4 regions of the Mesorhizobium sp. P2_F7 genome follow, and region 2 is predicted to be linked to each of the others. Evidence: predicted binding sites of a transcription regulator. Region 2 holds the regulator's gene; each other region holds the start of a gene.
The links. The regulator LexA, encoded in region 2, represses DNA repair genes until DNA is damaged. The targets are predictions, from matches to a motif close to TGTTCNNNNTGTGTTCNG.

Region 1: the regulator LexA is predicted to act here: its motif matches at 2,276-2,293, upstream of AC1DZ8_RS21815 (2'-5' RNA ligase family protein).
Region 3: the regulator LexA is predicted to act here: its motif matches at 4,058-4,075, upstream of AC1DZ8_RS05045 (YifB family Mg chelatase-like AAA ATPase).
Region 4: the regulator LexA is predicted to act here: its motif matches at 1,461-1,478, upstream of AC1DZ8_RS28625 (PA0069 family radical SAM protein).

The regions. Positions count from the first base shown of each region.
Region 1 is NZ_JBFUFA010000006.1:293,920-301,243, reverse strand. Features, by position in the region: gene AC1DZ8_RS21825 (hypothetical protein) at 1-809, shown strand, start outside; gene AC1DZ8_RS21820 (SnoaL-like domain-containing protein) at 1,105-1,458, opposite strand; gene AC1DZ8_RS21815 (2'-5' RNA ligase family protein) at 1,592-2,230, opposite strand; gene AC1DZ8_RS21810 (aldehyde dehydrogenase family protein) at 2,376-3,803, opposite strand; gene AC1DZ8_RS21805 (ABC transporter ATP-binding protein) at 3,842-4,927, opposite strand; gene AC1DZ8_RS21800 (helix-turn-helix domain-containing protein) at 4,917-5,525, opposite strand; gene AC1DZ8_RS21795 (ABC transporter substrate-binding protein) at 5,819-6,889, opposite strand; gene AC1DZ8_RS21790 (ABC transporter permease) at 6,916-7,324, opposite strand, start outside.
Region 2 is NZ_JBFUFA010000004.1:720,291-727,614, reverse strand. Features, by position in the region: gene AC1DZ8_RS17695 (AMP-binding protein) at 1-946, shown strand, start outside; gene kynA (tryptophan 2,3-dioxygenase) at 943-1,779, shown strand; gene kynU (kynureninase) at 1,870-3,117, opposite strand; gene AC1DZ8_RS17680 (GntR family transcriptional regulator) at 3,285-4,064, shown strand; gene lexA (transcriptional repressor LexA) at 4,271-5,038, shown strand; gene AC1DZ8_RS17670 (ComEC/Rec2 family competence protein) at 5,032-7,324, opposite strand, start outside.
Region 3 is NZ_JBFUFA010000001.1:1,077,017-1,084,340, forward strand. Features, by position in the region: gene AC1DZ8_RS05020 (glycosyltransferase) at 1-50, shown strand, start outside; gene AC1DZ8_RS05025 (GtrA family protein) at 55-429, shown strand; gene gshB (glutathione synthase) at 512-1,453, shown strand; gene AC1DZ8_RS05035 (aspartate aminotransferase family protein) at 1,458-2,798, opposite strand; gene AC1DZ8_RS05040 (phosphotransferase) at 2,800-3,873, opposite strand; gene AC1DZ8_RS05045 (YifB family Mg chelatase-like AAA ATPase) at 4,171-5,703, shown strand; gene AC1DZ8_RS05050 (malate synthase G) at 6,072-7,324, opposite strand, start outside.
Region 4 is NZ_JBFUFA010000013.1:143,142-150,465, reverse strand. Features, by position in the region: gene AC1DZ8_RS28630 (ribonuclease HII) at 1-74, opposite strand, end outside; gene AC1DZ8_RS28625 (PA0069 family radical SAM protein) at 232-1,386, opposite strand; gene AC1DZ8_RS28620 (glycosyltransferase) at 1,537-2,040, shown strand; gene AC1DZ8_RS28615 (hypothetical protein) at 2,250-3,224, shown strand; gene AC1DZ8_RS28610 (GFA family protein) at 3,214-3,642, opposite strand; gene moaB (molybdenum cofactor biosynthesis protein B) at 3,770-4,324, opposite strand; gene AC1DZ8_RS28600 (4-(cytidine 5'-diphospho)-2-C-methyl-D-erythritol kinase) at 4,311-5,204, opposite strand; gene AC1DZ8_RS28595 (membrane protein) at 5,231-5,416, opposite strand; gene AC1DZ8_RS28590 (S49 family peptidase) at 5,498-6,355, opposite strand; gene AC1DZ8_RS28585 (tRNA1(Val) (adenine(37)-N6)-methyltransferase) at 6,481-7,275, opposite strand; gene AC1DZ8_RS28580 (putative signal transducing protein) at 7,275-7,324, opposite strand, start outside.

The sequences.
Region 1 (7,324 bases), on a different contig from region 2:
CAGCGGCCTACGACGGCTACAACAGTTCACTCCAAGCGCAACTGTTCACGCCGCGCATTATTTTCTGGGGCCTCGCGGCGATCGTCATCGCTTGCCTCCGGAAGCGGGCACCATCTGAATCGATTGCGGCAGGCTTGGCGGCCATTGGATTTGCCCTCGCATATTTCGCACAGCAGAAAGGATTTCGGTATCATACGGTGCCGGTGACCGGGCTGGCTTTCTTCGCGCTTTGCGCAATGCTGAACATGCATGAACGCACAATCGCCGCGGCGATCCGACAAACCGCGATCATAGTCGTTGGATCAATACCAATTCTCCTTGCCGTTTTTGTAGGCCCATACAGAAATTCCAATGAAGAACCAGTCCTGGCTCTACTTCACGCGGTCCCGCCCGGCTCTCCGGTGATCATGCTCACTGCAACTCCAAGCAACATCTGGCCCATGATCGAGAACCAAGGCCTCGTCTGGCCTTCGAGGCACTTCAGCTTCTGGATGACGATCGTGATGGCGAAGCAGTTGAAAGCGACCGGCCGGCTGACGCCTACGCTGCAGGCAATGGCCGATAAAGTTCGAACTGAAACGGCCGACGATCTCATGTGCAATCCACCTGACGTGATCCTTGTGGATGATCTGAGCAGGTCAAAGGCCGGGGCTTTCGATCTCGTCGCGTTCTTCAGCGAGAATGAAGCGTTCCGCGCGATATTCTCCCATTATGCCAGACGCGAATCGGCGGCGAATTTCACTGCATACGCAAAACAGGGGAACTGGCAGCCCGAAAACAAACCGGCCCTATGCCGAAATCTATTTTAGCTAGTTGTTTGATCTTGAGGAGATCGCGCATTGTGAGAGCGTCGCCTTGATCAGTTCGACGTCTATGTAGTGAGCCTCAGTTGCCGATTAGCTGGCGCAGTATGTGAAGACGATTTGAGCTTTTCGCCTGGCGGCCAGGACGGTGTCCCAGCCGCCAAATCACGCGAGCGAGCCGGAAGCCGGCGGCATTCCGGCTTAGAGCAATTCCAGGAAAAGTGTGATCGGTTTTCCGTCCGGAATTGTGTAAAACAAAGGGATAGAGCGGTTCGCCGTTTCCGTGAAACGGTGAAACGCCCTAGTAGTAAAAGCGCTCTTCGGTGATCTTGCCGTTCTTGACCGTGTACACGCCAACCTCGTCCATGGTGACACGCTCGCCGGTCTCCTTGGGCGTTATGTCGAACTTGAAGCGTAATGCGAACTGGTCGCCGTTGACATAGGGGCCCTCGATCGAGCCGCCATGCACTTCATTGTTCGCTTGCCACCATTCGCCCTTCTGCCTGATGGCCTCCTTGCCATGGACGATTGCCATTGGCCCCTCCATGGCTTCGTAGCTGGCGATGTCGTCGGCATTGTATTTTTCACCAGCACCCAGGTGATCGCCCTGCTGGAGCAGCTCGGTGAAATCCTTGGCAATATCTGCGATGGTCATTTGTGTTCCTCCTGTTCAGACGCACTGCAAGTAGGGAAGTCTTCGCTGGCCCGCCACCTTTGCCCGCACGGCAGCTGACAGAGTGTGTCAGGACGATGGATATAGCACAGCTATGTGACGACGATTTGGGCCATCACATTGCCGGCTGGGCATCGTCTTGGCCGGTCAATTGCCAACGCTCGACAACCTCGTATCGGCCTTGTCCCAGGACGCTGTGGATCAGTACAAAATCGCGCACGGTCCAACCAATGGGATCAATGGGCCGTTCGCGAACGCTGGGGACACGCGCCTTGTCACGCAACAGCGTGACATGAGGTTCGAACGAGTTTCCGACGAAGGGCTTAAACGGGCTGTCGGTGATGATAGCAGCCAAGCCGCGCCAGAACGCCTGAGCTTCGGGAGCGCCGTCCTCGGCGCGCAGAACCAGTGCGCCACCGCCAAAGGCCGACAGACGATCAAAACCGACACGGAAAGGCTTTGCTTTGACCATCGAGCCGACAAGACAAGCGGCTTCGACCAGCTCTTCCGGCAATCCGTCATGATCGCCAAGGCTAACCCAGGAGATATGCAAGAGATCTTTGGGAAGAAGAAACTTTTCTCGCAATCCCGACTCTCGACACCATTGCGCGGTCTGGGATGCAATCGATGCTGCTATCGCGCCTTCCACGAGAGCTGCAAAAAACAGCCGGTCATCCCGACGTCTATCCAACTCTTGCCAGCCAAAAGAAGTCTGGCCGTTTCCGGCGGTCCTGAATGCGGGTAGCTGGGTCATCCATGTTCCTCCTTGCGCAAGCCATCGCTGCCCGATCGCAGATTTTAGAACAAAGAGTGAACATAGCAAGCAGAAAATAGGCGCCGATGTGTTCCGCACCGGCGCCTGCATGCAAACCTTTGAGACTGGAGCTGTGGCCCGCCGCCTACGCCCCGTAGCCGATGATGCCCTTGACCTCGAGAAAATCGTGGATCGCCCAGTCGGCGTATTCGCGGCCGTTGCCGGACTGCTTGTAGCCGCCGAAGGGGGCGAACGTGTCCCATTCCGGATAGTTGATCGACACCTGGCCGGCGCGCAGTTGGCCGGCCACCTTGCGGGCGTGGTCGATATCGCCGGACTGCACATAGGCGGCGAGGCCATAGACCGTGTCGTTGGCAATCTTCACGGCGTCGTCATCGTCGCTGTAGGAAATGACCGACAGCACCGGGCCGAAGATTTCTTCCTTTTCGATGGTCATGCCGGGCGTAACGTGACCGAAGACGGTCGGGCGGACATAGTAGCCGCGGTTCAGATGCTCCGGCCGGCCGGGGCCGCCGGTGACCAGCGTCGCGCCTTCCTTGATGCCGGCCTCGATCAGCCGCTGGATCTTGTCGTACTGGATGCTGGAGACCACCGGGCCGAGCCTGGTGCCTTCCGAGCGCGGATCGCCGACATTGTGGGCTTCGGCGGCCTTCTTGGCGATGGCCAGCGCCTCGTCGTGGCGGGCGGCCGGCACCAGCATGCGAGTCGGCGCATCGCAGGACTGGCCGCTGTTGCCGAAGCAGCCCTCGACGCCCTTGCGCACTGCCGTCTCGAAGTCGGCATCCGCCAGCACGATGTTGGCCGACTTGCCGCCGAGCTCCTGCGCGACGCGCTTGACCGTCTCGGCCGCCGTCTTGGCGACGATGATGCCGGCGCGGGTGGAGCCGGTGAACGAGACCATGTCGACATCGGGATGGCCGGCCATGATCTGGCCGACATCGGGGCCATTGCCGTTGACCATGTTGTAGACGCCCTTCGGCACGCCCGCGGCCTGCATCACTTCCGAAAAGACGATGCCGCTGATCGGTGCGATTTCGGACGGCTTCAGCACCACGGTGCATCCGGCGGCAATCGCCGGCGCCACCTTGCAGACGATCTGGTTGAGCGGCCAGTTCCACGGCGTGATCAGCGCGCAGACGCCGATTGCTTCCTTGACCACCATGGTGCCGCCGCGCTTCTCCTGGAATTCATAGTCCTCCAGCGCCTTGATGGTGGCTTCCATATGCGCGCGGCCGGCCCAGGCCTGCGCTTCGCGTGCCCAGGTGATCGGCGCGCCCATTTCCTGGCTGACCGCCTGGGCGATGTCCTCATAGCGCTCATTGTAGACTTCGAGGATGCGCTTCAGAAGCTTCAGGCGCTCGGCCTTGCTGGTCTGCGAGAAGGATGGAAAGGCAGCCTTGGCGGCGGCCACCGCCTTGTCGACATCGGCCTTCGAGCCCAGAGAAATTTTGGTGTAGGCCTCTTCGGTCGAGGGGTCGATGACGTCGAGCATCGCCGGCACCACGGGCGCCACCCATTTGCCGTCGATGAAGAAATTGAGATGATTGCTCAAGGGGTACGCTCCGATTGTGGGGATTGGATTGGGTTGGATTAGTTGGGCAACATAGGGCAGTTGGCGCCACGGCGCAGACTGATATGCGCCACATCGCCGACGCTGAATTGAAAGCCTTCGGCCTGGCGTGGCGCGTCGATCACCACCGGCAACCCCTCCCCCAGTTCGGCATGCAGCCGCAAGGTACGGCCGTGGAAGACGATGCTGTTAACGCGCGCCGGCGCGGTGTCGGCGGCGGCCGCTGTGGTGGCGAGCAGATCCTCGGGACGGACGCCGATGGTGCGTTCGGCACCCTCGGCAGGCGTGTCGCCGGTTTCGGATGTTGCCTCCAGCGAAAGCCCACCGGCGGCGAAGCGCAGGCGATCGCCATCGCGGCCGATGAAGCGCGATTGAAGCAAGTTCATCGTGCCGATGAAGCTCGCGACAAACTTCGTCGCCGGCCGGTCGTAGAGCGTGGCCGGCGGCGCGATCTGCTCGATACGGCCCTTGTTCATGACGACGATGCGATCGGAAATCGACAAGGCTTCGGTCTGGTCGTGGGTGACCATGACGAAAGTGGTGCCGAGCCGCGACTGCAGCCGCTTCAGTTCGACCTGCATCTGTTCGCGCAGATGCGCATCGAGCGCCGACAGCGGCTCGTCGAGCAGCAGCACGCGCGGCTCGCAGACAATGGCGCGGGCCAGCGCGACACGCTGGCGCTGACCGCCCGACAGTTCGGAGACACGTGCACCGAGCTTGTCGGCGAGGCCGACCATGTCGAGCGCTTCGCGGGCGCGCTTCGACTGCTCGGCTCCGGACAGTTTGCGCAGCGACAGGCCGAAGCCGACATTTTCGGCGACGTTCATGTGCGGAAACAACGCGTAGTCCTGGAACACGGTGTTGACAGGCCGGTCGAAGGGCCTGAGCGCGGTGATATCGCGGCCTTCGAGCAGCACCTTGCCGCTGGACGGACTTTCGAAGCCGGCGATGACGCGCAGGCTGGTGGTCTTGCCGCAGCCGGAGGGCCCGAGCAGGGTGATGAACTCACCGCTGATGATGTCGAGATCGACGGCGTCGAGCCCGACAATGCCGCCGGGAAAAACCTTCGAGACCTTGTCCAGGCGGACCAGAGCATCAAGCGCCATCACGAACCTCGGACGGCTTCGTGGTGTTGACCCAAAGGATCTGGCAGGGCTCGGTGCCGGGATTGCGGAAGGCATGCAGAAGCGTGCTCTTGAAGGCAAAGGAGTCGCCGGTCTTCAGCACGTATTTTGTCGAATCCACCACCAGCTCGACCTCGCCCGCCAGCACGTAGCCGAATTCGTGACCGATATGCGCATAGGCATCCGCCGTGCCGCCATCGGCTTCGACCGTCACCAAGAGCCCCGTCAGCGTCGCGCCCGGCGGCGACAACAGCGCCTTGGCGATGCCTTCCGATTTGACCGGGATCTGCCGACGTTTGTCGGCGCGCACGCAATAGAGATCGTTGCCGGCATCGTTGCCGTCGGTAATCAGCGCCGAAGGCTCGATGTCGAGCGCAGCGGCGAGCGGCCAGATCACCTTGACGCGCAGCGAGGACAGGCCGCGCTCGATCTGGCTCAGCGCGCCGATCGACACGCCGGCCTTGGCCGCAAGCTCAGCCAGAGACAGATTGCGCTCCAGCCTGAGCGCCCGCACGCGCCGGCCGACGCGAATGTCGGCATCGTCCTTGGGCTTCTCGGTTGTCTCGTCAAGCATGTCCATGCGTGGGTCCTTATACCTTGTTGGCGCGGCGCAGCGCCGAAGAGCTCCCCCTTCTCCCCTTGTGGGGTGAGAAACGGTTCGCGCAGCGAACGAAAAGCCAATTGCTTGGCTTTTCGAGTTTCGAACGCCCTGAGCCTGCGAAGGGCCGGGCGTGGCAGCCGATCCACCCTGCCGGGTCCCCGCTGCTTCGCAGCGTCCCGGCGTTCGCCGGCCTTTCATCGTGCCACTGACACGATGAATTCGCTTACGCGAACCGGCAGCTCACCCCACAAGGGGAGAAGGAGAAGAGCGCCTTACCCGCCCGCCTTCACCTTCTCGAACATCTTCGCCACATCGTCATTCTGCTTCATCGGGCCGGTGAAGATGGTGCTCTTCAGCATTACTTCCGGGTCCGCCGGCAATTGCAGCTTGTCCAGCTCGTCCTTCGCCACGCCAGCGAAGGCGGTCGCCAGCGAACTGCCATAGCCGTAGGCCTGGATCAGGTACTTGCCCGAGTCGGCGTCGAGCCGGCTGTTGATGAAGTCATAGGCGAGGTCGACATTCTTGGCGTCCTTGAGCATGACGAAGCCGCAGGCCCAGGTCAGCATGCCTTCCTTCGGCTTCATGAATTCGACCGGCACGCCCTGCTTCTTCAGCGAGGTCGCCGACGCGTTCCAGGTCATGGCGGCGACGAGCTGGCCGCTGGCGAGCGCCTGTTCGACCGAGGTCATGTCGGTGGTGTAGTTGGACAGCAGCGGACGCTGCTCGCGCAGTTTTTCCGCCACCTTGTCCATTTGCTCAGGCGTCATGTCGAACGGATTGACGCCGGCGAGCAGTGCGGCAACGATCGGCGTGTCGTGCACGGCGTCGATAGTCGCCATGCGGCCGGCATATTGCTTGTCCCACAAAAGGTTCCAGCTCGCTTCCGGGTTCTTGACCAGATCGGTGCGGTAGAGGATCGAGGTGTTGCCCCAGTCCCACGGCACCATCCAGACCTTGCCGTCGCCGGCCTGGATGTCAGGCAGGTTCTTGAACACCGGGAAGATTGAATCCCAGTTCTTGATGCGCTTGGTGTCGATCGGCTGCAGCAGGCCTTCCTTGTTCCAGCGCGCCACCTTGTCGTAGCAGGGATGCGCGATGTCGGGGCGGAAGCCGGCCTTGACCTTGGTGAAGGCGTCGTCGTCGTCGCCGAAGATCGAGGCCTCGACGCCATCGGGATGCGCCGCCAGGAAGCTCTTGTTGAAGTCGGGCAGTTCATAGCCCGACCAGGTGAAATATTGCAGCTTGTCGGCGGCAAAGGCGACGGTCGACGACAGGACGATTGCAAGGGCGGCTAGCCCGGTGCGGGCTGTCTTTCCAGTGATCGATTTCAGGTCGAATGCCATTTCGGTTCTCCTCTTTTGTTATGGTTTCAGGCTGGATTGGCGGGCGCTCGCGGGCGGGTCGCGCTGAGCCCGCGATGGCGCAACAGTTCGGCGGTGCCGGCAATGATGAAGGACACCGCCAGGATGGAGGTGCCGAGCGCCATCACGGTCGGCAGCGAGCGGGGAAAGCGCAGCTGGCTCCAGATGTAGAGCGGCAGCGTCGGCTCGGTGCCGGCGAGGAAGAAGACGACGATGAATTCGTCGAAGGAAATCAGAAACGCCAGCATGAAGGCCGAAATGATCGCTGGCAGGCTGAGCGGCAGCATCACCCGCCGGAAGGTCGTCCAGTCGGAAGCGCCGAGATCGAGCGCTGCCTCGCGAATGGTTTTCGGAATGGCGGCGAAGCGGCTGCGCATGATCACCACTGTCGTCGGCAGCGCCACCAGTATGTGGCTG
Region 2 (7,324 bases):
CGCCCGCGAAATCCTGGAGGTGACGCCGGACGATATTTTCGTCGGCTCGCCGCCCCTTGCCTTTACCTTCGGCCTTGGTGGGCTCGCCATCTTCCCGCTGCGCTTTGGCGCCGCGGCGACGCTGCTGGAACAGGCGACGCCGCCCAACATGATCCACATCATCGAGACCTACAGGGCGACCATTTCCTTTACCGCTCCGACCGCCTACCGGGCCATGCTCAAGGCCATGGATGACGGTGCCGACCTATCCTCGCTGCGCGTCGCGGTTTCGGCCGGCGAGACGCTGCCGGCGCCTGTCTTCGAGGAATGGACGCAGAAGACCGGCAAGCCGATTCTCGATGGCATAGGTGCCACCGAGATGCTGCATATCTTCATCTCCAACCGCTTCGGCGACATGAAGCCGGCCTCCACCGGCAAAGCCGTCGGCGGCTATCAGGCACGCATCGTCGATGACGAGATGCGGGAGCTGCCGCGCGGTTCGACAGGCCGGCTGGCGGTGCGCGGCCCGACCGGCTGCCGCTACATGGCCGACGCCAGGCAGAAGGAATACGTCCGTGACGGCTGGAACCTCACCGGCGACACCTTCACCCAGGACGAAGACGGTTTCTTCCACTTCGCCGCGCGCTCCGACGACATGATCGTCAGCGCCGGCTACAACATTGCCGGTCCCGAGGTCGAAGCAGCGTTGCTTTCGCATCCCGACGTCGCCGAATGCGCGGTGACCGGCGCCGAGGACAGCGAGCGCGGCCAGATCGTCGAGGCGCATATCGTTCTGGTGCAAGGTGTTTCGCCGGACGCATTGACCGTCAAACGCCTGCAGGACCACGTCAAGGCAACGATCGCGCCCTACAAATATCCGCGTTCGGTAAAATTCATCGACGCCTTGCCCAAAACCCAGACAGGCAAAATCCAGCGCTTCCGGTTGCGGGCGGAGAAGAGCAATTGAGCCAGCCCTACGATCCGGCGTCCGATGGCGCGCAGATGTCGTTCAAGGAGCGGATGTCTTACAGCGATTATCTGCACCTGGAGCAGGTGCTCGACGCGCAGGCGCCGCTGTCTTCGGCCCATGACGAGATGCTGTTTATCATCCAGCATCAGACATCGGAATTGTGGATGAAGCTCGCCTTGCACGAGATCGGCGCCGCGATCCGCTCGATCCGCGCCGACCGCCTCGAACCGAGCTTCAAGATGCTGTCGCGCGTCGCGCGCATCTTCGAGCAGCTCAACAATGCTTGGGACGTGCTGCGTACGATGACGCCCAGCGAATATACCGAGTTTCGCGACGCGCTCGGCCAATCCTCGGGCTTCCAGTCCTGGCAATACCGCGCCATCGAATTCATGGCTGGCAACCGCAACCTCGCCATGCTTGGCCCACACAAGCACCGGCCCGATCTCACTGACAGGCTGGAAGCGATCCTGGCCACGCCGTCGCTCTATGACGAGGCGCTGCTGCTTTTGGCGCGCAACGGCTTCGACATCGGCGCCGACGCCACGCGCACGGACTGGCGCGAGACACGCGTCGAGAACGAAGAGGTGCTGGTTGCCTGGCAAACCGTCTACCGCGACCCGCAGCGCTACTGGATGCTCTACGAACTGGCGGAAAAGCTGGTCGACTTCGAGGATTACTTCCGCCGCTGGCGCTTCAACCACGTCACCACGGTGGAACGCATCATCGGTTTGAAGCGCGGCACCGGCGGCACCTCAGGCGCCTCCTATCTGAAGAAGATGCTGGAGGTCGTGCTGTTTCCGGAGCTCTGGACAGTTCGCACCCGGCTCTGAGCTCTTTGTTTCCGCGCAATTCCCGACGGGAAGCGCTACGCACTTTTCCCGGGAAAACAGCGTCAGAATTTTCCTGGACTTGCGCCGGCTTCAGGTAACCGCGGTCTTCACCGCGAAGCGGGCGTCCTGCCAGGTGCCGGTGCGCAGAATATCCTCCAGCACGTCGACCGCCTGCCAGACATCGCCATAGCCGACATAGAGCGGCGTGAAGCCGAAGCGGATGGTAGACGGCGCGCGGAAATCGCCGATCACACCGCGCTCGATCAGGGCGCGCATCACCTGATAGCCATGCGGATGAAGGAACGACACCTGGCTGCCGCGCTGGCTGCCGTCACGAGGACTTTCCAGTTCAAGCCCGTAGGCGCCGCATCTGGCTTCGACGAGCTGGATGAACAGGTCGGTCAGCGCGATGCTCTTTTTGCGCACCAGCGCCATGTCGACATCGTTCCAGATATCGAGCGCCCCCTTGAGCGCCCGCATTGACAGCACCGGCTGCGTTCCGCACAGGAAGCGGCGGATGCCGCTGCCGACGGCAAAGCCCTGCTCGAAGGCAAAGGGCCGCGCATGGCCCCACCAGCCGCTGAGCGGCTGATGGACATCGCCATGGTGGCGTTCGGCCGCGTAGATGAAGGCCGGCGAGCCCGGGCCGCCATTGAGGTATTTGTAGGTGCAGCCGACGGCGAAATCGGCATTGGCACTGTCAAGTTCGACCGGCAAGGCGCCGGCGGTGTGGCAGAGATCCCAGATGATCAGCGCTCCGGCGTCATGCGCCTTGCGCGTCAGCGCCGCCATGTCGCGCAACTGGCCGGATTTGTAGTTGACGTGGTTGACCAGGATGACGGCGACGCTGTCGTCGATCAGATCCTCGATTGCAGGCGCGTCGACGCCCTCCAGCCGCAGCCGCGTTCCCGGCCGGGTCGATGCGACGCCTTCGGCCATATAGAGGTCGGTCGGGAAACTGTCGCCCTCGGCAACGATGACCGGGCGGTCCGGCCGCATGCCGAGGGCCGCGTGCAGCAGCTTGTAGATGTTGATCGAGGTCGTGTCGCAGACCACCGTCTGCCCCTCAGCCGCGCCGATCAGTCGTCCGAGCTGATCGCCGAGTTCCACCGGCATGTTGAACCAGCCGGCAGTGTTCCAGGCGCGAATGAGATCCTGCGCCCATTCCTGCGTGGCGGCCTGCTGCAATTCGCTGAAGACGGCCGGTGACGCGGCACCCAGCGAATTGCCGTCGAGATAGATCACGCCCTGCGGCAAGACAAAGCGTTCACGCATGGAACGCAGCGGATCGGCGGCATCCATCGCTTCGATTGCAGCGAGATCGGGTGTCATGCTCATGATCCGGCGCTCCTCCATGAACAACAGCATTCGGCGGAGCCTGTCCGCCCAAACATGCCGGCGATCTTGAGGGGTCCTCCTGGAGCTGTCAAACATTATATATAATTTACGTGATGGAAGGCTTTGATATATAATCATCAGCCGAGCAATCTGACTGATGGGTCACGATATTGAATGACGAGCAGTCCTCGAAAACGGAAACGGCCTATCGGCTGCTCAGGCGCGATATTCTTGCGACCCGGCTGGCGCCTGCTGCGCCGTTGAAGCTGAGCACGCTGAGCGGCATCTATGGCATCGGCTGGACGCCGCTGCGCGAGGCACTGTCACGACTGGAAGCCGAACGGCTTGTGACCGCCATCAGCAACCGTGGGTTTGCGGTCGCTCCCGTGTCCCGAGCCGAGCTCGAAGACCTGACGCGTGCGCGATTGGTGGTCGAACTGCCCTTGCTGGTGGAATCGATCGAAAAGGGCGACCGTCAATGGGAAGACACGGTCGTTGCCGCCCACTACCGCCTCTCACGCTGCGGGTCCGTTCTCGATGATCCCTCGGATGAGGCCGTCGATGCGTGGTACGAAAAACATGATGCCTTCCACGCGGCACTGCTCAGTGCCGCGACATCCAGCTGGCTGCTGCGTTTCAACGCGACGATCTCCGATCAACTGCATCGCCACCACCGCTTTCTCGGCCTGGCCCCGACGCTGCGCGCGGCCGCCGGCCGCGAGGACGGACACCAGAAGGCCATGGAGGCGCTGCGCGACGCCGTGGCGATCGAACACCACACCGCACTGATGGAAGCAGCCCTTGACCGCGACACTGAGGGCGCAAAAACGCTGATGAGCGTTCACATCGGCTACACGCTGCAAGTCTATGCCCAGAGTGAACCGGGCGCGGCGACGGATGCGGCGCAGCCCCGCCCGAAAAAGCGGCAGCGATCTGGCAAGGCATGAATTGGCCCGATGGCCCAGGCTACCGGCGTTTCACCCCGTTGCCGGCAAACCAGCGCGGGCGCCGATCGCGGTGCGGAACGTTACGCTGAACAAAACGTCAACGCATTCATTAAACTTTAAAAGGTTGCGGAACACAACTGGAACAGATAGTGTTTGTTCTGGGTTTGTTTTTTCCGATTCTGGTTTCAGAACCCGTGGGGGCCGCGATGCTGACGCGCAAGCAACATGAACTTCTGATGTTCATCCATGAACGCCTGAAGGAGAGCGGAATCCCGCCGTCTTTCGATGAGATGAAGGAAGCGCTCGACCTCGCGTCCAAGTCCGGCATTCACCGCCTGATCACGGCGCTTGAGGAGCGCGGTTTCATTCGCCGGCTGCCGAACCGGGCGCGCGCACTGGAAGTGCTGCGGCTGCCCGACTCGATCGCACCCGGCCTCAATGCGGCGAAGAAGTTCTCGCCAAGCGTCATCCAGGGCAGTCTCGGACAAGGCGGTTCTGGCCAGGGCGGTGTGGGGCAAAGCGGTCTCGGCCGTCAGATCAAGCCGGCCTCATCGTCGCGTTCGATGTCGGCCGGCAATGACGACGCGGTTTCCGCGGTGTCCATCCCGGTGATGGGCCGCATCGCCGCAGGCGTGCCGATCGACGCCATCCAGCACCAGACCCATTCGATCTCGGTGCCGCCGGACATGATCATGGGCGGCGAACATTACGCGCTCGAGGTCAAGGGCGACTCGATGATCGAGGCCGGCATTTTCGACGGCGACACGGTCATCATCCGCAATGCCGACACCGCCAGCCCCGGCGAGATCATCGTGGCGTTGGTCGACGAAGAGGAAGCGACGCTGAAACGCTTTCGCCGCAAGGGCGCCTCCATCGCGCTGGAAGCCGCAAACCCGGCCTATGAAACCCGCATCTTCGGGCCAGACAGGGTCAAGGTGCAGGGCAAGCTTGTCGGGCTGATCCGGCGCTACTGAGCCGGCTTAGTTTTGTACTTTTCGCGCTCCTTGTAGGGTGGCAGGCCGCGTGCTTCGCGTGAGAAGCGGCGTTGCTCGTGCCAGGGACGATAGGGCTTGTCGACGGCGAAACGTATGGCTGGCGTTGTCGCGGCCGATTGCGGATCGAAGAAGACGGCGGCACTGCCGTCGCGGGCAAGCTGCTTCTTGGTCACGACCAGCACCAGCGGGTCGCGACACGGATTGTAGGCGGTGGCGTCCTCAATGACGATCAGGCTCGCGAAAGCGCAGGCCGGTCGGGCTGTCTTGCGGTCTTTTGCCAGCGCGATGATGGCTCCGGCCGGGTGCCGGGCAATGCAGAGATCACCTGTGCAGTAGAAGGGCGAGCCGGGCGGCAGGTCGAGCGGATCGAGATCGAACCGCGTATCCGTTGCCTCGAAAATCTCAGGCGGGATAATGGTTTCCGCCCTTAGCGCGCGTTTCCAGTTGTCAGTGGTGAATTCGTTGGAGCGTTCGCGATTGAGGGCTAGCTCGCCGCCTCCGATCGGCACGGCCACCAGATGCGCATCCTCGGAGATGAGCACATCGGGCGTGCGTACCTGCGGCACCGTCAACAGGCCAGCCAGCGCGAAAGGCACGGCCGCCAGCCGAAGCCATGTGGTGGCCATGGTGGCGATGACGAGGGCGACGGCCACCAGCAGCACCGAGCGGATGGAGATCAACCCGACGGCATCGACCGGCGAACGCTCTGAAATCCAGGCGGAGATGGCGATCATCGCTGCCAGACCCTTGCCCATCACATAGAGGAACGGCCCATCGGCGCCGAATGGCATCGCCAGCGCGCTGAGGACGGCAAAGGGCATGACGATTAACGATACAATCGGCATCACGGCCAGATTGGCGAGCAGACTGAGCGGTGACACGCGCTGGAAATGCCAGATGGCAAACAGCGCCGTGGCACTTCCAGCGATAATCGAGGTCATGGCGAGGCCGCCCATGGCCAGCAGGACTTTTCGCGACAGGAAGCTGACGAAAGAGCGCCTCGCAGGCGGCGTTCTCACCCTGTCGGCGCGGTAGTCGGCCCAGCCGGCATAGGCGCCGACCAGGGCGGCGGTGGCCGCAAACGACATCTGAAAGCTTGGGCCGACCACCTCATGCGGCGACACCAGGATGACGGCGATGGCCGAGATCGCCAGGTTGCGCATGGTGAGTGCTGCGCGATCGAACAGCACCGCGACCAGCATGACCGCCAGCATGATGAAGCTGCGCTCGGCGGCAACCACGATGCCTGAAATGACGAGGTAGGCGGCGATGGAGACAAGCGCTGCGGCGGCGGCATATTTCTTGACCGGCCGACGCGAGGAGAAATCAGGAAACAACGCGAAGGCGCCGCGCAGCAACGCCATGATGGTGCCGGCAACCAGCGCCATGTGCAGGCCGGAAATGGAGATGATGTGGTAGATGCCGGTGCGCCGCATCGCCTCGTTGACCTCGTCCGGAATGCCGGCGCGCACGCCGACGATCAGCGCTGCGGCAATCTCGCCTTCGGCGCCACCGATCTTGCTCCTGATGTGGTCGGCTATGTTTTCGCGGGCGTTCTCAATGGCCGAAGAGAGGCGTGCGGTCAGCGGCGGCGGTCCCTGCGCGGCGATGGTTTTGGGATTGCCGAGAAAGAAGCCGCTGCCGCCGATGCCGGTGAAATAGCTGTCGAAGGAGAAATCGTAGCTCTCCGGCCGCACCGGACCGGTTGGCGGCAGCAGCCTGGCATAGCCGGTGATCAGGGAGCCGGCGGTCATATCAGCGGGAACGGTGCGTGCCGAGAGCCTGACCCGTTCCGGCGCGTACCGCAGCTTGGGGTAAGCGGTGGAAATCACGTCGAGCGTCAACCTGACGCGCCCGTTTTCCATCTCCTCGAGACTGACGACGCGGCCGGTCAACCGTGTTTGAATCTCGGCGCCGAGCATCTGCGTGCCGGCGCGCCAGGTCTCGACCTTGGCGGCGACGACGCCAAGCGCGCACAGCATGGCAGCCATAAGACACAGATGCGTCCTCGGCCGCGACCGGGTGACGGCAGCACAACATGCCATGAGCAGCACGATGGCGATTGGCTGGGCAAAGCCGGGCTCGTCGGGCAGCGAGAAATAGACAATGACGCCGGCCGCCAGGAAAACCGGCACCAGCAGGAAGGCAACGCCGCGGTCGAGTTCGGTGCCGGCGGCCACGGCAACGCTGCGGCGGATTGCGGGCCATGACGAACGGCGCAGCAGCCGACGCAAACGGACGGTAGGTGCGAACGCGGTGACCGGC
Region 3 (7,324 bases), on a different contig from region 2:
CCAATGAAACCGCGACGGCCGAACCGGGCAAGACGCCCCGGGCAGCCTGAGGCCGTGAGCCGGATCGCCCGCTTTGTCTTGGCCGGCGGCGTCGGCTTCGTCGCCGATGCCGCCGCACTCTGGCTTGTTTTGGCGGTGACGCCGCTCGGGCCCCTCGTCGCGCGCGTGCTGTCGATCGGCTTTGCGCTGTGTGTCACCTGGCAGATCAACCGGCACCTGACCTTTTCGCCGTCGAGCCGCGGCATGGCAAAGGAGGGCGCGCGCTATGGCGGCGTCGGCATCGCCACCAGCATCGTCAACTATCTCGTCTATTGCGCCATCCTGTTCGCGCTGCCGGAAATGCCGCCGCTGGCGGCACTTGCGATCGCCTCGCTGGTGGCCATGGCGCTGTCCTTCCTCGGCTATTCGCGGCTCGTCTTCGACCGCTGAGGGTCTGGGCCAAGCAAGCACGATTGGCAGAAGGCGCTGAGTTCCTTATATCGGCTGTCGTCGACCGCGCCGGAGACCGAAGATGCCGCTAAAAATCGCCGTCCAGATGGACCATGTCTCCACCGTCTCGATCGCCGGCGACACGTCGTTTGCGCTGTCGCTGGAGGCACAGCGGCGCGGCCACCAGCTGTTTCACTATACGCCCGACCGGCTGTCGATGCTGGGCGGCAAGGTGTTTGCCCGCATCGAGGAGATGAAGCTCCGCGACGAGAAGGGCAATCATTTTTCGCTGGGCGACAAGGTGCGCACCGATCTCTCGGAGATGGACGTGATCCTGCTGCGCCAGGATCCGCCCTTCGACATGAACTACATCACCACCACGCACATTCTCGAGCGCATCCACCCGAAGTCGCTGGTGGTCAACGACCCGGCCTGGGTGCGCAACAGCCCGGAAAAGATCTTCGTCACCGAATTTCCGGACCTGATGCCGGAAACGCTGATCACCAAGGACCCGCAGGAGGTCGCCGCCTTCAGAAAAGAGTTCGGCGATATCATCGTCAAGCCGCTCTACGGCAATGGCGGCGCCGGCATCTTCCATCTCAAGGAGGACGACCGCAACCTCGCCTCGCTGCTCGAGATGTTTGCCCAGCTGTCGCGCGAGCCCTATATCGTGCAGCGCTATCTCAAGGATGTACGCAAGGGCGACAAGCGCATCATCCTGATCGACGGCGAGGCAGTCGGCGCCATCAACCGTGTCCCGGCCGACCACGATTCACGCTCCAACATGCATGTCGGCGGCCGCGCCGAAAAGACCGAGCTGACGGAGCGCGAACGCGAGATCTGCGCCCGCATCGGACCATCGCTGAAGGAACGCGGCTTCATCCTCGTCGGCATCGACGTCATCGGCGACTACATGACCGAGATCAACGTGACCTCGCCGACCGGCGTGCGCGAAGTGCAACGTTTCGGCGGCGCCGACATCGCCAGCCTGTTCTGGGATGCGGTGGAAGCAAAGCGGAAATAGTTTCTCAAAGCGGTCCGGCGGTCTCGGATCGGCTGAGAATGGCCTCGAATGCCGCCACAAAAATATCGACGTGCTCCGGCTGGAATATCAGCGGCGGGCGGATCTTCAACACATTGTGGCCGGCGCCGCATGAGCTGATCAAGACGCCGCGCTTGCGCATGCCGTTTACCAGTCGCGTCGTCTCCGTTTTGTCGGGCGCGCGATCGGCAGCGACGATTTCGACGCCGATCATCAGGCCGGCGCCGCGCACGTCGCCGATTTGAGGATACCGGGCGCTGAGTGCCGCCAGCCGCAACCGAAGCGCATCACCCATCTGGCGGGCATTATCCATCAGCCTTTCGGATTGGATCGTCTCCAGAACCGCCATGGCGGCCGCGCAGGCGACGGCATTGCCGCCAAAAGTGTTGAAGTAACGTGCGTTAAGGCCGAACTCGCGAATGATTTGGGATTGCGCGGCAATGCCGGCGACCGGGAAGCCATTGCCCATCGGCTTGCCCATGGTGACCAGATCGGGGAGCACATTGTGGCGCTCGAAGCCCCACATCTGCGTGCCGGTGCGGCCAAAGCCCGACTGGACCTCATCGGCGATGTAGAGACCGCCGGCCGCGCGTATCTTTTGCGCCGCCGCGGCGAGGAAATTGCGCGGCTCCGCGAATATGCCGTCGCTGGTGAATATGGAATCGACGATGAGCGCCGCCGGCTTGATGCCGCGCGCGACCATCGCATCCAGCGCCACATCGACGCCGTTCAGGAAAATGGCGGCGGCTTCCGCGCCAAGGCGATAATTGTCGGGCGCCGGAACCTTGAAGACATGCGCGCCGAGCGGCACGTTCGGACTCAGCGACGGCGAGAACTGCGACACTGCGTCGGTTATCCCGTGATAGGCCGTCTCGGTGACGATCACCCCGGTGCCGCCGGTCTGGTATTTCGCGACCCTGTAGGCCAGGTCGTTGGCTTCGCTGCCGGAGCAGGTGAACATGACATTGTCGATGGCCGGCGGAAACGTCGCCAAGAGCCGCTCGGAATAGTCGAGGATCTCATCCTGGAGGTAGCGCGTGTGGGTGGCGAGAACCGAGGCTTGCCGGGCTATCGCCTGCGCCACGGCAGGATGCGAATGGCCGAGCGAAGATACGTTGTTATAGGCATCGAGATATTTCTCGCCTCCGGGCGAAAACAGCCAGACGCCCTCGCCGCGCGAAACATGGATCGGCTCCTGGTACATCAGCCGGTACGCGGTGCCGAGGACGCGTTCACGCCTTTCGACCAGCGCGTGCATGGTCTGCGGGAGCGGCGAGCTTCCGGGAATGAAGGCATTGGCCATGCTGGTATCGCGCGCGCTGCTCATTTCATGCCTTTCCACAGACGCCGTTGATCCAGGCGCGCTTCTCATCCCTCGACTGGCCGAGCAGCGCCGACAGCCCCGCCTGGGCGTTGGGCCTGTTGCGAAGGATATAGTGCTTGTTGTCGGGATGCGAACTCGCCCGCCACGACGCGACCAGCACGGTCGTGGCCATGCGCGAGGCGATGAGAAAGGGCACCAGCGCGATCTCGGCATCGGTGAGCTTCAGCCGCCGGTGATAGCTCGCAATGAACTCCTCCAGCGGAAGCAGCGAGCCTCTGGCGTCGGAGAAATGGTAACTGGCGGCGACCGCGACGTCATTGACGAGCGGCGCGTGGATGATGTCGCCGAAATCGATGAGGCCGGCCACCGCCTCATTGTTGGTCTGGTCCATCAGCACATTGTAGAAATTGAGGTCGTTGTAGATGATTTGCGCTCGCAGGCTGGGAATTTCCGGCGCAACGACATCGGCGAAGTCGCGGATGGCGCGCTCGGCCAAGCCGCGCAGGGCCTCATCCTCGACAGTGCCGAGCAGCGGCTCCAGCCTTGGCAGATCCATGCTGTTCCACGGCAGGCTGTGGCTCTGCGCGGGATGGGAGAAGTTCTGAAGCCCGATATCGAGCTCGGCGAGCAGGGTTCCCAGATTTTGCCGCACGCCACGCGTTCTGGGTAGCGCATGGAGCGGCACGCCCGAGAGGTAGCTCAGCAGCCGAACCACGCTGGTGCGGCCTTCCCGCAGCGCGATCGGTGGCTCGACGCTGCCGTCCAGCGCCGGCACGATGCGTGGAACGCGAAGGCTTGGCCGCGTTGCCTCGAGATGAAGCAGCGCGCTCGTCTGGAGATTGGTGACGGCGGGCTCTTCCGCGGGATTTGATATCTTCAAGACATATTTCGCACCGTCCAGCGTGGTCAGCAGGAAATTCATGTCGCGCTCGGCAGTCAGCACCTGGGCTTGCGCGCTGACGCCGAAGACATCAAGACCGATCTGCTCGGCCTCGTCGGCAAGCGTCGCTGGCGCTTTCGAGGAAAGCGGGCCCTCAAGGTCGGGGATGGAAATCATTCTTGGATCGAACCTGGACATTGGAAAGCGCCAAGACGCGCGGTGGCGAGAGGTACATCCGTTTCCGATTCCCTGGTCGCTATGCCTACAGGCGAATATCGTTTGGCAGCATCATCGCCGCTGTTTCCACGAGCGATGCCAAGCGCCGCGGCGGGTGAACACTGCGAGATCCCCGCGCGAAGCGATACCGCGTGCCGCCAACACATGTTCCTGTAATGTTCTTGCCTAAGCCTGAAATCTGTGGTTGTCTTGTGCCAGCATCGCTCGCGGCCTGAACATAAGGCCAGGGTGAGCCGTCATGAGGGGCTCAAGACAAACATGGTGGCGCGGGTTCGCACGGTTGCTTTCCAGGGCATCGAGGCCGTGCCGGTCGATGTCCAGGTGATGATCGCGCCAGGCAAGGTCGGCATGCAGATCGTCGGCCTGGCCGACAAGGCGGTGGCCGAAAGCCGCGAGCGGGTGCAGGCGGCGCTGCATGCGTCAGGCCTGTCGATGCCGTCCAAGAAGGTGACGGTCAACCTCGCTCCGGCCGATTTGCCCAAGGAAGGCAGTCATTACGACCTGCCGATCGCGCTCGGCCTGATGGCGGCGCTGGGCGCCATTCCGGGCGACATGCTCGCCTCCTATGTCGTGCTCGGCGAATTGTCGCTCGACGGCACCATTGCCGCGGTTGCCGGTGCGCTTCCGGCGGCGATCGGCGCCAACGCAGAGGGAAAGGGCCTGATCTGCCCATTCGGCTGCGGGCCGGAAGCGGCCTGGGCGGGCAAGGATTTCGACATATTGGCGCCGCGCAGCCTGATTGCGATTGCCAATCATTTTCGCGGCACGCAAGTCCTGTCACGGCCCGAGCCCGGCATCCATGTCTCGGCGCGCGACCTGCCCGACCTCTGCGACATCAAGGGCCAGGAGAGCGCCAAGCGAGCGCTGGAAGTGGCGGCAGCCGGCGGCCACAACCTGCTGATGGTCGGCCCGCCAGGCTCGGGAAAATCGATGCTGGCACAAAGGCTGCCGTCGATCCTGCCGCCGCTGGCGCCGAAGGAGCTTCTGGAAGTCTCGATGATCGCTTCGGTGGCGGGCGAGCTCGGCGAAGGCAAGCTGACCGATCGGCGGCCGTTCCGCGCGCCACATCATTCGGCCTCGATGGCGGCGATGGTCGGCGGCGGCTTGCGGGTGCGGCCGGGCGAGGTCTCGCTCGCCCATCACGGCGTGCTGTTCCTCGACGAGTTTCCGGAATTTTCGCCGCAGACTCTGGACGCGCTGCGCCAGCCGCTGGAGACCGGCGACTGCATGATCGCGCGCGCCAACCACCGCGTTACCTATCCGGCGCGCATCCAGCTGGTGGCGGCGATGAACCCGTGCCGCTGCGGCATGGCGGGCGAACCGGGCTATCGCTGCCTGCGCGGCGAGCGCTGCCGCACCGACTACCAGGCGCGCATCTCGGGCCCACTGCTCGACCGCATCGATCTCAGGATCGAAGTGCCGGCAGTGTCGGCCGCCGACCTGATCCGGCCGGATCGGGCGGAGAAAAGCGCAGCGGTTGCGCTGCGCGTCGCGCGAGCGCGGACCATCCAGCGCGAGCGTTTCGAGCGGCTCAGCGTCACCAGCGCGACGACCAACGCGCATTGCTCGCCTTCGATCATCGAAGACATCGCCGTGCCGGATGCAGCCGGCCTGTCGCTGCTGAAGGACGCCAGCGAAAAACTCGGCTTTTCCGCACGCGCCTATCACCGGGTGCTGAAAGTGGCGCGCACGCTCGCCGACCTCGACGCCAGCGAAACCGTCGGCCGCATCCATCTGGCCGAGGCGATTTCCTATCGCATGATGTCGGAGCGCGTGGCGCAGGCGGCGTAACGGCGCCGCACATCTCAATGTGCGACCTGCACACGCTGGCCAGCGAGTGCCGCACTTCGTTTACTGGACGCCGCATCAGGCGTAGCGTGTACAAACCAGGATTAGCCGGCATGGAAGCAAATAAACCGACCCAGACGGCAAACGGTCGCGTAGGCGCATCGCTCGCCGCCGGCGGGCTCGTAGCCGCCGCCGTCAGCCTGCTCGTTGGCCTAACACTCTGGGCGCTGATCGGCCATGACGCATGGTGGATTCATCCAGCGGCGACTGGAACAGGCTGCTACTTGGGAATTATGAGCTACAACCGGCTGAGGAATAGAGCGTAGCCCAGATTATCCCCATTGAGAGCCAATGGGCGTTGTTTATTCTCTTCAGCCTCGCTCTTTCGCCTTCAGCTCCAGCCGCCGTGCATGCAGCACCGGCTCGGTGTAGCCGTTCGGCTGCTCGCGTCCCCTAAACACCAGGTCGCAGGCAGCCTGGAAGGCGATGGAGCCTTCGAAGTCGGCGGCCATCGGCCGGTAGAGCGGGTCGCCGACATTCTGCAGGTCGACGATTGCCGCCATGCGGCGCAGCGAATCCATCACCTGGATCTGCGAGCAGACCTTGTGGTGCAGCCAGTTGGCGATGTGCTGCGAGGAGATGCGCAGCGTGGCGCGGTCTTCCATCAGGCCGACATCGTTGATGTCAGGCACTTTCGAGCAGCCGACGCCCTGGTCGATCCAACGCACGACATAGCCCAGAATGCCTTGCGCATTGTTGTCGAGCTCGCGCTGGATCTCGTCCGGTGTCCAGTTCGGCCGCACAGCCACCGGCACCGACAAGATGTCGTCGAGCTTGGCCTTCGGCCGGCTCTTCAGCGCCGCCTGGACCGCATGAACATCAACCTTGTGATAGTGGGTAGCGTGCAGCGTGGCGGCCGTCGGCGACGGCACCCAGGCGGTGTTGGCGCCGGCCCTGGGATGGGCGATCTTCTGTTCCAGCATCGCCGCCATCAAATCCGGCATCGCCCACATGCCCTTACCGATCTGGGCGTGGCCGGCCAGCCCGCATTCGAGCCCGGTGTCGACATTCCACGCCTCATAGGCGGAGATCCAGGCGGCCTGCTTCATGTCGCCTTTACGGATCATCGGGCCGGCTTCCATCGACGTGTGGATCTCGTCGCCGGTGCGGTCGAGGAAGCCGGTGTTGATGAACACCACGCGCTCCTTCGCCGCGCGGATCGCCTCCTTGAGGTTGACGGTGGTCCGCCGCTCCTCGTCCATGATGCCCATCTTGATGGTATTTCTGGCCATGCCGAGCAGCGCCTCGACGCTGTCGAAAATCTCGACGGCGAACGCGACTTCCTCAGGCCCGTGCATCTTCGGCTTCACCACATACATCGAGCCGGCGCGGGAATTGGCGCGGCGCCCCTTAGGCCCGACATCGTGCAGGGCAATAAGCGCCGTCAGCGCCGCATCCATGATGCCTTCCGGCACCTCGTTGCCGTCGCGGTCGAGGATCGCCGGATTGGTCATCAGGTGGCCGACGTTTCTGACCAGCATCAGCGAGCGACCGGGTAGGCTCAGCGCATCACCATTCGGCGCTGTCCAGGCGCGGTCAGGATTGAGCTTGCGGACAAAAGACT
Region 4 (7,324 bases), on a different contig from region 2:
TTCGTCTCGAAGGAGAAGTCGGGCTTCTCGACGATTTCGAAAAGAAGCGGAGAATCGGAACGCGCGCGAGCCATGTTGCGGCGAGGTTCGCATCGGCTCCGATTCTCCGCAAGTCCCTCCAGGGTCGAGTGGGGCAAGACCGGGAGGGCACCGTCTGCAGGCCGGGGGACAGGCCGGACGGGATACTTGGGTCTCCTGCCCGGCCGACGACGCCGGGCAGGAGAGGGATCTTCACAGCAGCATCAGCTGCTCGGTCGCATTGGCGGCGGCGACGAACTGGTCGGTCCTGAGCGTGCGCCGCTCGGCATTGAGGCCGAGCCGCTTGGCCGTGATCTCGAAGCGCCGGCCGATCTGCCAGGCATAGGGTCCGGCGCCTTTCATGCGCTTGCCCCACTCCGAATCGTAATCCTTGCCGTCGCGCATCGACCGGATCAGCGACATCACATGCCGGTAGCGGTCGGGATAGTGGCGCAGCAGCCAGTCCTTGAAGATCGGCGCCACCTCCAGCGGCAGGCGCAGGATGACATAGCCGGCCTCGCGGGCGCCGGCGGCGCAGGCCGAATCGAGGATACGTTCCATCTCCTGGTCGGTCAGGCCGGGGATGATCGGTGCCACCATGACCGAGGTCGGAATGCCTGCATCCGAAAGCTGCCTTATCGCCTCCAGCCGCTTGGTCGGCGTCGACGCGCGCGGCTCCATGGTGCGCGCCAGCATGCGGTCCATCGTCGTCACCGACAGCGCCACCTTGGCCAACCCGCGCTCGGCCATGCGCGACAATATATCGATGTCGCGCGTCACCAGAGCGGACTTGGTGACGATGCCGACCGGATGGCCGCGCGCCTCCAGCACTTCGAGGATCTCGCGCATGATCCGGTACTGCTTCTCGATCGGCTGGTAAGGATCGGTGTTGGTGCCGATGGCGATAGTACGCGGCTGATAGCCGTCCTTCGACAGTTCCTTGTCGAGCAGCCGCGCCGCATCCGGCTTGGCAAACAGCTTCGATTCGAAATCCAGCCCTGGCGACAGGCCCATGAAGGAATGCGTCGGCCGTGCGAAACAATAGACGCAGCCATGCTCGCAGCCGCGATAGGGATTGATCGAACGGTCGAAGGAAATGTCGGGCGATTCGTTGCGGGTGATGATGGTGCGCGGCTTCTCGACCTGCACTTCGGTCTTGAACGGCGGCAGTTCCTCCAGCGAATTCCAGCCATCGTCGAACACATGCCGGCTGACCGGCTCGAAACGGCCGGACGGGTTGATCCCAGCCGAACGGCCGCGGTTGCGGTCCGGGCGCACGCGCATGCCGCTCTGTTCGATCATTGCATTGGCCATCTCGGCTCGACCTGCTCCGAAGGCTGCAATGTCCGCACGCACGATATGTTCCATCTTGGCCCTCTCCCAGGGACTATCTGCCGGCTGTCGATTCGGTCTGTTCATGAAAATAATCCTATTTTCCCGATGAGAACAAAGCAAGAACTTTTTTTGTTGTGCAATGCAAAACTGGCGCTTCGCGAGGCTTTCCGCTATTCGGCTAAAATGCTCAGCGTTCTCATCGAAACCCGTGATGACGAAGAGGGCCTTGCCCGCACGCTCGCCTCGCTGATCGGCGGCGCGGTGGAGGGCGTGGTGCGCGATGTCATCGTCTGCGACACCGGCTCGACCGACCAGACGCATCGGGTCGCCGACCACGCCGGCTGCCACTTCGTTGCCGGTGGCATTGCCGCCGGGATCCGGCAGGCGAAGGGCGACTGGCTGCTGTTGCTGGAACCTGGCGCGCGGCTTTCGGAAGGCTGGATCGACGACGTTGTCGCCCACACGGCGCGGCAAACCATGCCGGCGCGCTTTTCCCGTTCGCGCGGCAGCCGCACACCGTTCCTGGCGCGGGTTCTCCAGGGAAACCGGGCGCTGGCCGAAGGTCTGGTCATCAGCAAGCGGCAGGCTTCGTCCCTGGCGAAAAGCGCCCGTAGCGCCGAGGCCATCGCTCGCGGCCTGGCGACGAAGAGGCTCAATGCCGAGATCTGGGTGGCGCCGCCCAAGTAAGGTGCTTTTGCTCGGCCGTTCGCGGGCGCCCGAAGCGTTGCCCATTCATTAGCCCGCGTGAATTTTGCAGGTGCGTTGCCTGTTGTGCATTGCACAAAATATTACGCGGGGGTAGCATTCCCCTCAGTGCGGGACAATTGGGTTTGGGTATTGCCGGAGCGGTGAGCAACCGACGCTGTGTCGGCTTCCGTTCATACCTGAGGACCCCGATGAACCTTTCGACCGCTGACAAATCAGGCGCCGCCAGCCTGGAAGCTATCGCTCGCAATGGCAGCCTGCTCCGCCGCATCGCTGTGCGCATCCCGACCTATCTCAAGGATATGCGCGAGAATCCAGCCTGGCTGCCGATGTTCATGCTTGCCCGCACCATGCCGGCGCGCAAGCTGCACTGGCTGGGCGCCAGAGCCGCGCGCCCGGCGCAGAGTGTCGGAGCGACGATGTTCAGGGGCGTCGAGCTCAAGTCGATCGTCGAAACGCTGCGCACCGATGGGTTGTTCTCAGGCCTGGTCCTGCCGCAGGCAGTCCATGAGGAGATCGCCAGCTTCGCACAGAGCACGCCATGCTTCGGCAATTTCGATCGCCGGCTCGAATTCATGCCTGGGGATCATGCCGGGGCCGAGAAGCGTTTCGGCCGCTCGCTGCTCAGCGGTCACTATTTCGAGCGCATCCTCGGCTGCAAGGCGGCACTTGCCATCCAGAACGATCCGTTGCTGCTCGACATTGCCCAGAACTATCTGGGCGGGCAGGCCAAGCTGATCACCACGCGCGTCTGGTGGAGCTTTCCGACCGGCGAGGCCTCCGATGCCGACAAGAACCTCGCCTCGCTCGGCAAATACCATTTCGATCTCGACGACTGGCGGATGCTGAAATTCTTCTTCTACCTGAAGCCTTGCGATGCCGGGACCGGTCCGCATGTCTATGTCAAAGGCAGCCACAACAGGCGCAGTCTAAAACACCAGCTGACGCTGCTGGTCGGCCATCCGGCCGAAGAGGTGCTCAAGGTCTATGGCGACGACAGCCCGGTCACGCTGACCGGCGAGGCCGGTCTCGGCTTTGTCGAGGACCCATTCGGCTTCCACATGGGCACCGTGCCGTCGCGCACGCCGCGGCTGATGATGGAGGTCGGCTTCGGCGTGTCGCCGCCCTCGCGCCGCCGCTTCCACGGCGAACCGGTCATCCGGTGATCCTGATCTCCACCGGCATCCAGCGCGCCTGCCGCCGGGCGATACGGCCTTCGCGGTTTTCGGCATCGTAATCCATTGGGACCGGCTCGCGGCTGAACCGCGGCCGGTCGTCCAGCGCGTTGACGATGACGATCGCTCGTGCCTCGTCGCCGTCGGTGGTCACAGCCGCGACATAGACGCCGCAGTCCCGGCAGATGAGATAGTCGGCGGTGCGCAAGCCGAACCGGTATCGGTGCAATCGCGCCTCGTCCTCGACCGAGACGATCAATCGCCCCTGCGGATCGGCGGCAGCGCGCGAGCCATGCCGGACGCAGAAAGCGCATTGGCAGGCGCGGATTTCTATCTCGGCAGGTTCGATGTCGGTTTCGAATGTCAGGTGAATGTTGCCGCAATGACAGCCGCCGCGATGTGCGTTCATTGTGTCTTTCCGCCTTGAAGACCTCGCGGCAGATTACGCCTTGGGTCGCTCGCAGGAAATGACCCTTCGAAGGCGCAAGCAGCGTTTTGCCTGACAAAGGCAGCGCTGAACCGCTATCCGCCTTGCTTTACGAACCGGCCTTGCCGCGCCGCAAATGCTCATTTAGGCGTGGCATGATCTCGACGAAGTTGCAGGGCATGTGGCGGTAGTCGAGTTGCGGCTTCAGGATGCCGTCCCAGGCATCCTTGCAGGCGCCGGGTGAGCCTGGCAGCACGAAGACGAAGGTGGCGTTGACGACACCGCCGGTCGCCCGGCTCTGCACCGTCGAGGTGCCGATCTTGTCGTAGGAAATGCGGTGGAACACTTCGGAAAAGCCGTCCATGCGCTTTTCGAAAATCGGCTCCAGCGCCTCCGGCGTCACGTCGCGGCCGGTGAAGCCGGTGCCGCCGGTGGTGATGACGACATCGATCTCTTTGTCTCGCGACCACGCTAGGACCGTATCGCGGATTCTGTCGCGGTCGTCGGTGACGATGTCGCGGTCGGCCAGCACATGGCCGGCCTCGGCGATGCGGTCGGCCAGCGTCTGGCCGGATTTGTCGTCGGCCAGGCTGCGCGTATCGGAAACCGTCAGCACTGCGATGCGCACCGGGATGAAGGGGCGGCTCTCGTCAATTTTGGCCATCGGTTCCCTCCGAAGCGATGCTTCGCGTCGCGGCGACAAACCAGTCCGGTTCGCGGCTGCGGATCTCGGCGGCGGCGCGCTTGGCGACATTGCCGGTCTCGAACAGCCCGAAGCACGTCGCGCCGGACCCCGACATGCGCGAAAATCCTGACCCGGCCCGGTTCAGCAGGGAAAGCGCTCTGCCGATGGGCGGCTGGATCGCCTGCGCAGCGGCCTCGAGATCGTTGCGGGTGATCTCCAGCCAGTTGCGGACGCTGTGGAAGTCGAATGCGCGCGGCAGCGGCGGCAGCGCTTCATTGTCGCGTCTATCGAGCGCCTTGAACACATCGGGCGTTGAGACTTCGACGCTGGGATTGACCAGCACCAGGGCCAGCGCGGGAAAATCCGGCACCAGCGACAGCTCGTCGCCGACACCGCGCGCGACCAGCGGTTTTGCCGCAAGGCACATCGGCACATCGGCGCCGAGCGTGAGACCAATCCGCGCCAGGTCGGCTTCGCCGATGTCGAGCCCCCATGTCCGGACAAGACCGCGCATCACCGCCGCCGCGTCGCTCGAGCCGCCGCCGACGCCCGAGGCGACCGGCAGGTTCTTTTCCAGCCGGATGGCAACCGGAGGCGTGCTCTGCAGGCCTGCCTGCCTGCGCAGCGCCTCGCGCGCCTTCACCACCAGATTGCTGTCGTCTATCGGTACAGAAGTCGCGTAGCGGCCCGCTACGGAGAACCGGTCGCTTTCGGCAGGCTCGATCTCGACCCTGTCGCCGAAGCGGGTGAAGACGGCCAGGCTCTCGAGCAGATGATAGCCGTCGGCACGCCTGCCGGTGACATGCAGCGCCAGATTTATCTTGGCAGGCGCCAGCCACGTCCGGGCTGCGACATCCACCGTATCAGCTGCAAGCGGGATGATGCTCAGTCCTTGGCCAGGCGATATTCGCCGGTCTTGGGATCCTGGACCAGCGTACCGTTCGTGCCGTTGGCCGCCTGCTTTTCGGTGCGCCGCACCTTGGCGGTCACGCGCTCGGCCTCGCGGACAAAGGTGCGGTAGCCGAAATAAGCGGCGGCGCCGACGACTGCGAAGAAAATGATCTGCGGCATCTCAAAACTCTCCCTCGCAAGGCGGCAAAGGCGGCCGATCGGGTCGGTCAGCCTGTTATGCTAGACGCTTTCCCTGCTTTTTCAAAGCCCGAAGCGAGCCCACAATGCGCGCTCTTCCGCCGCATCGATCACGCCGCTGGCGGCAGCCGCCGCGATATCGGGTGCCGAAAAACTGGACCCGAACAGGCCGATGCGGCCAAACAGGCCACGCGGTGCGGTGACCAGCCGGAGCTGGGTTTTCGCGCCGAACCGGGTCTTCAGCACCGTGCGCATGTCGCTCAACGCATCGACGAGGCCAAGCTCCAGCCCCTTCTTGCCGGTCCAGAACAGGCCGGTGAACAGGTCCGGATCGTCCTTCAGCTTCGAGCCGCGGCGCTCCTTGACCAGGTCGATGAAGGTCTCGTGCACTTCCAGCTGCAGCGCCTTCAGGCGCTCGACATCTTCCTTCTTCTCCGGCTTGAACGGGTCGAGCACCGCCTTGTTCTGGCCGGCAGTGTGGACGCGGCGTTCGACGCCGATCTTCTTCATCAGCTCGGGAAAACCGAACGAGGCCGAGACGACGCCGATCGAGCCGACGATGGAGGACGGATCGGCAAAGATCTCATCGCCGGCCACCGCGATCATGTAGCCGCCCGAGGCCGCTACATCCTCGACGAAGACCAGGACCTTCTTGTTCTTCTCCACCGCGAGGTCGCGGATGCGCTTGAAGATCAGCCGCGACTGCACCGGCGAGCCGCCGGGCGAATTGATCGAGATGGCGACCGCCGGCGCGTCGAACAGGAACGCCTTTTCGATGAGGGCGGCCGTGGAGGCGAGCGACAGGCTCGGCCGGAACTGGCCGCCGCCGGCCATGATCGTGCCGTGCAGCCTGATGACGGGAATGGTGACGACGCTGGATCGCCAGGATTTCGGCAGCAGGCGGTTGAAAAGACGTTTCACGAGGTGGCTGTCTCCGGTCGATGGCTTTCAACGCATGTAGGGATTTGCCGGTCAACGGCAATGCCGCAATCCATCTCAGCCAACTGTGCAGCGCTTTTGCGGCAACGGCGCAGACAGGCCCAAAATCAGTCGCCGAACAGCGATGCCAGTCCGTTGTTGATCATCTCGGTCCGTTCCGACGGGCCATCGCCCGTCTCGGCATGCAGCATCAGCGGCGGGCGGATCGACAGTTTTCCACGCGCGCCGAGTGTCGCCCGCACGACAATGCGGATGGCGGCTGCTTGCGGGCGTGGATGGACGGCCAGCATCTCGGCGTCGCCGAAGCGGCCCGACAAGGCATCGAGGAGCTCGCCGAGCTGTTCCGGCCGCGCGATGACGGCCAGGCCGCCGCGCGGCTTGGCGACCGCGGCCGCACTTCGGATCCAGCTTTCGAACAGCCCGTCTTCCATGACATGTGCTTGCCTGCGCAGCGGATCGGGTGTGGCGCGGTCCTCTGAAGCGTTGAAGGGCGGGTTCATGATGACGAAATCGAAGGAATTGTCGGCAAGTCCGGCTTCGCCACGCGCCCGGCCCGACAGCGTGACGTCGCCTGTCAGCACCGAGGCGCGGTTGCCAAGATGCGCATTGCCGGGATGGGCGAGCGTGGTTGCGGCGAACCCCGCCATCTCGGTCGAGCGTTCGACAAGCACGACCTCAGCCGCTGGGCAGCGAGACAGCACCGCAAGGCCCGCCGCACCCGCGCCGGCGCCGAAATCGGCGAGCCGTCCGGCAAAGGCGGACGGCACCGCCGCCGCCAGCATCATGGCGTCCATGCCGGCGCGATGCCCGGTCCTTGGCTGCACCAGCCAGAAGCGGCCACGATGGAAGGCATCGACCGTGTGGGCCGGCGTGTCACCGGCAATGGCGCTCGCTTCAGCCATTATTTCTGGCGGATTTCGTTCTCGATGCCGGCGTCTTTCAGGATGCGCC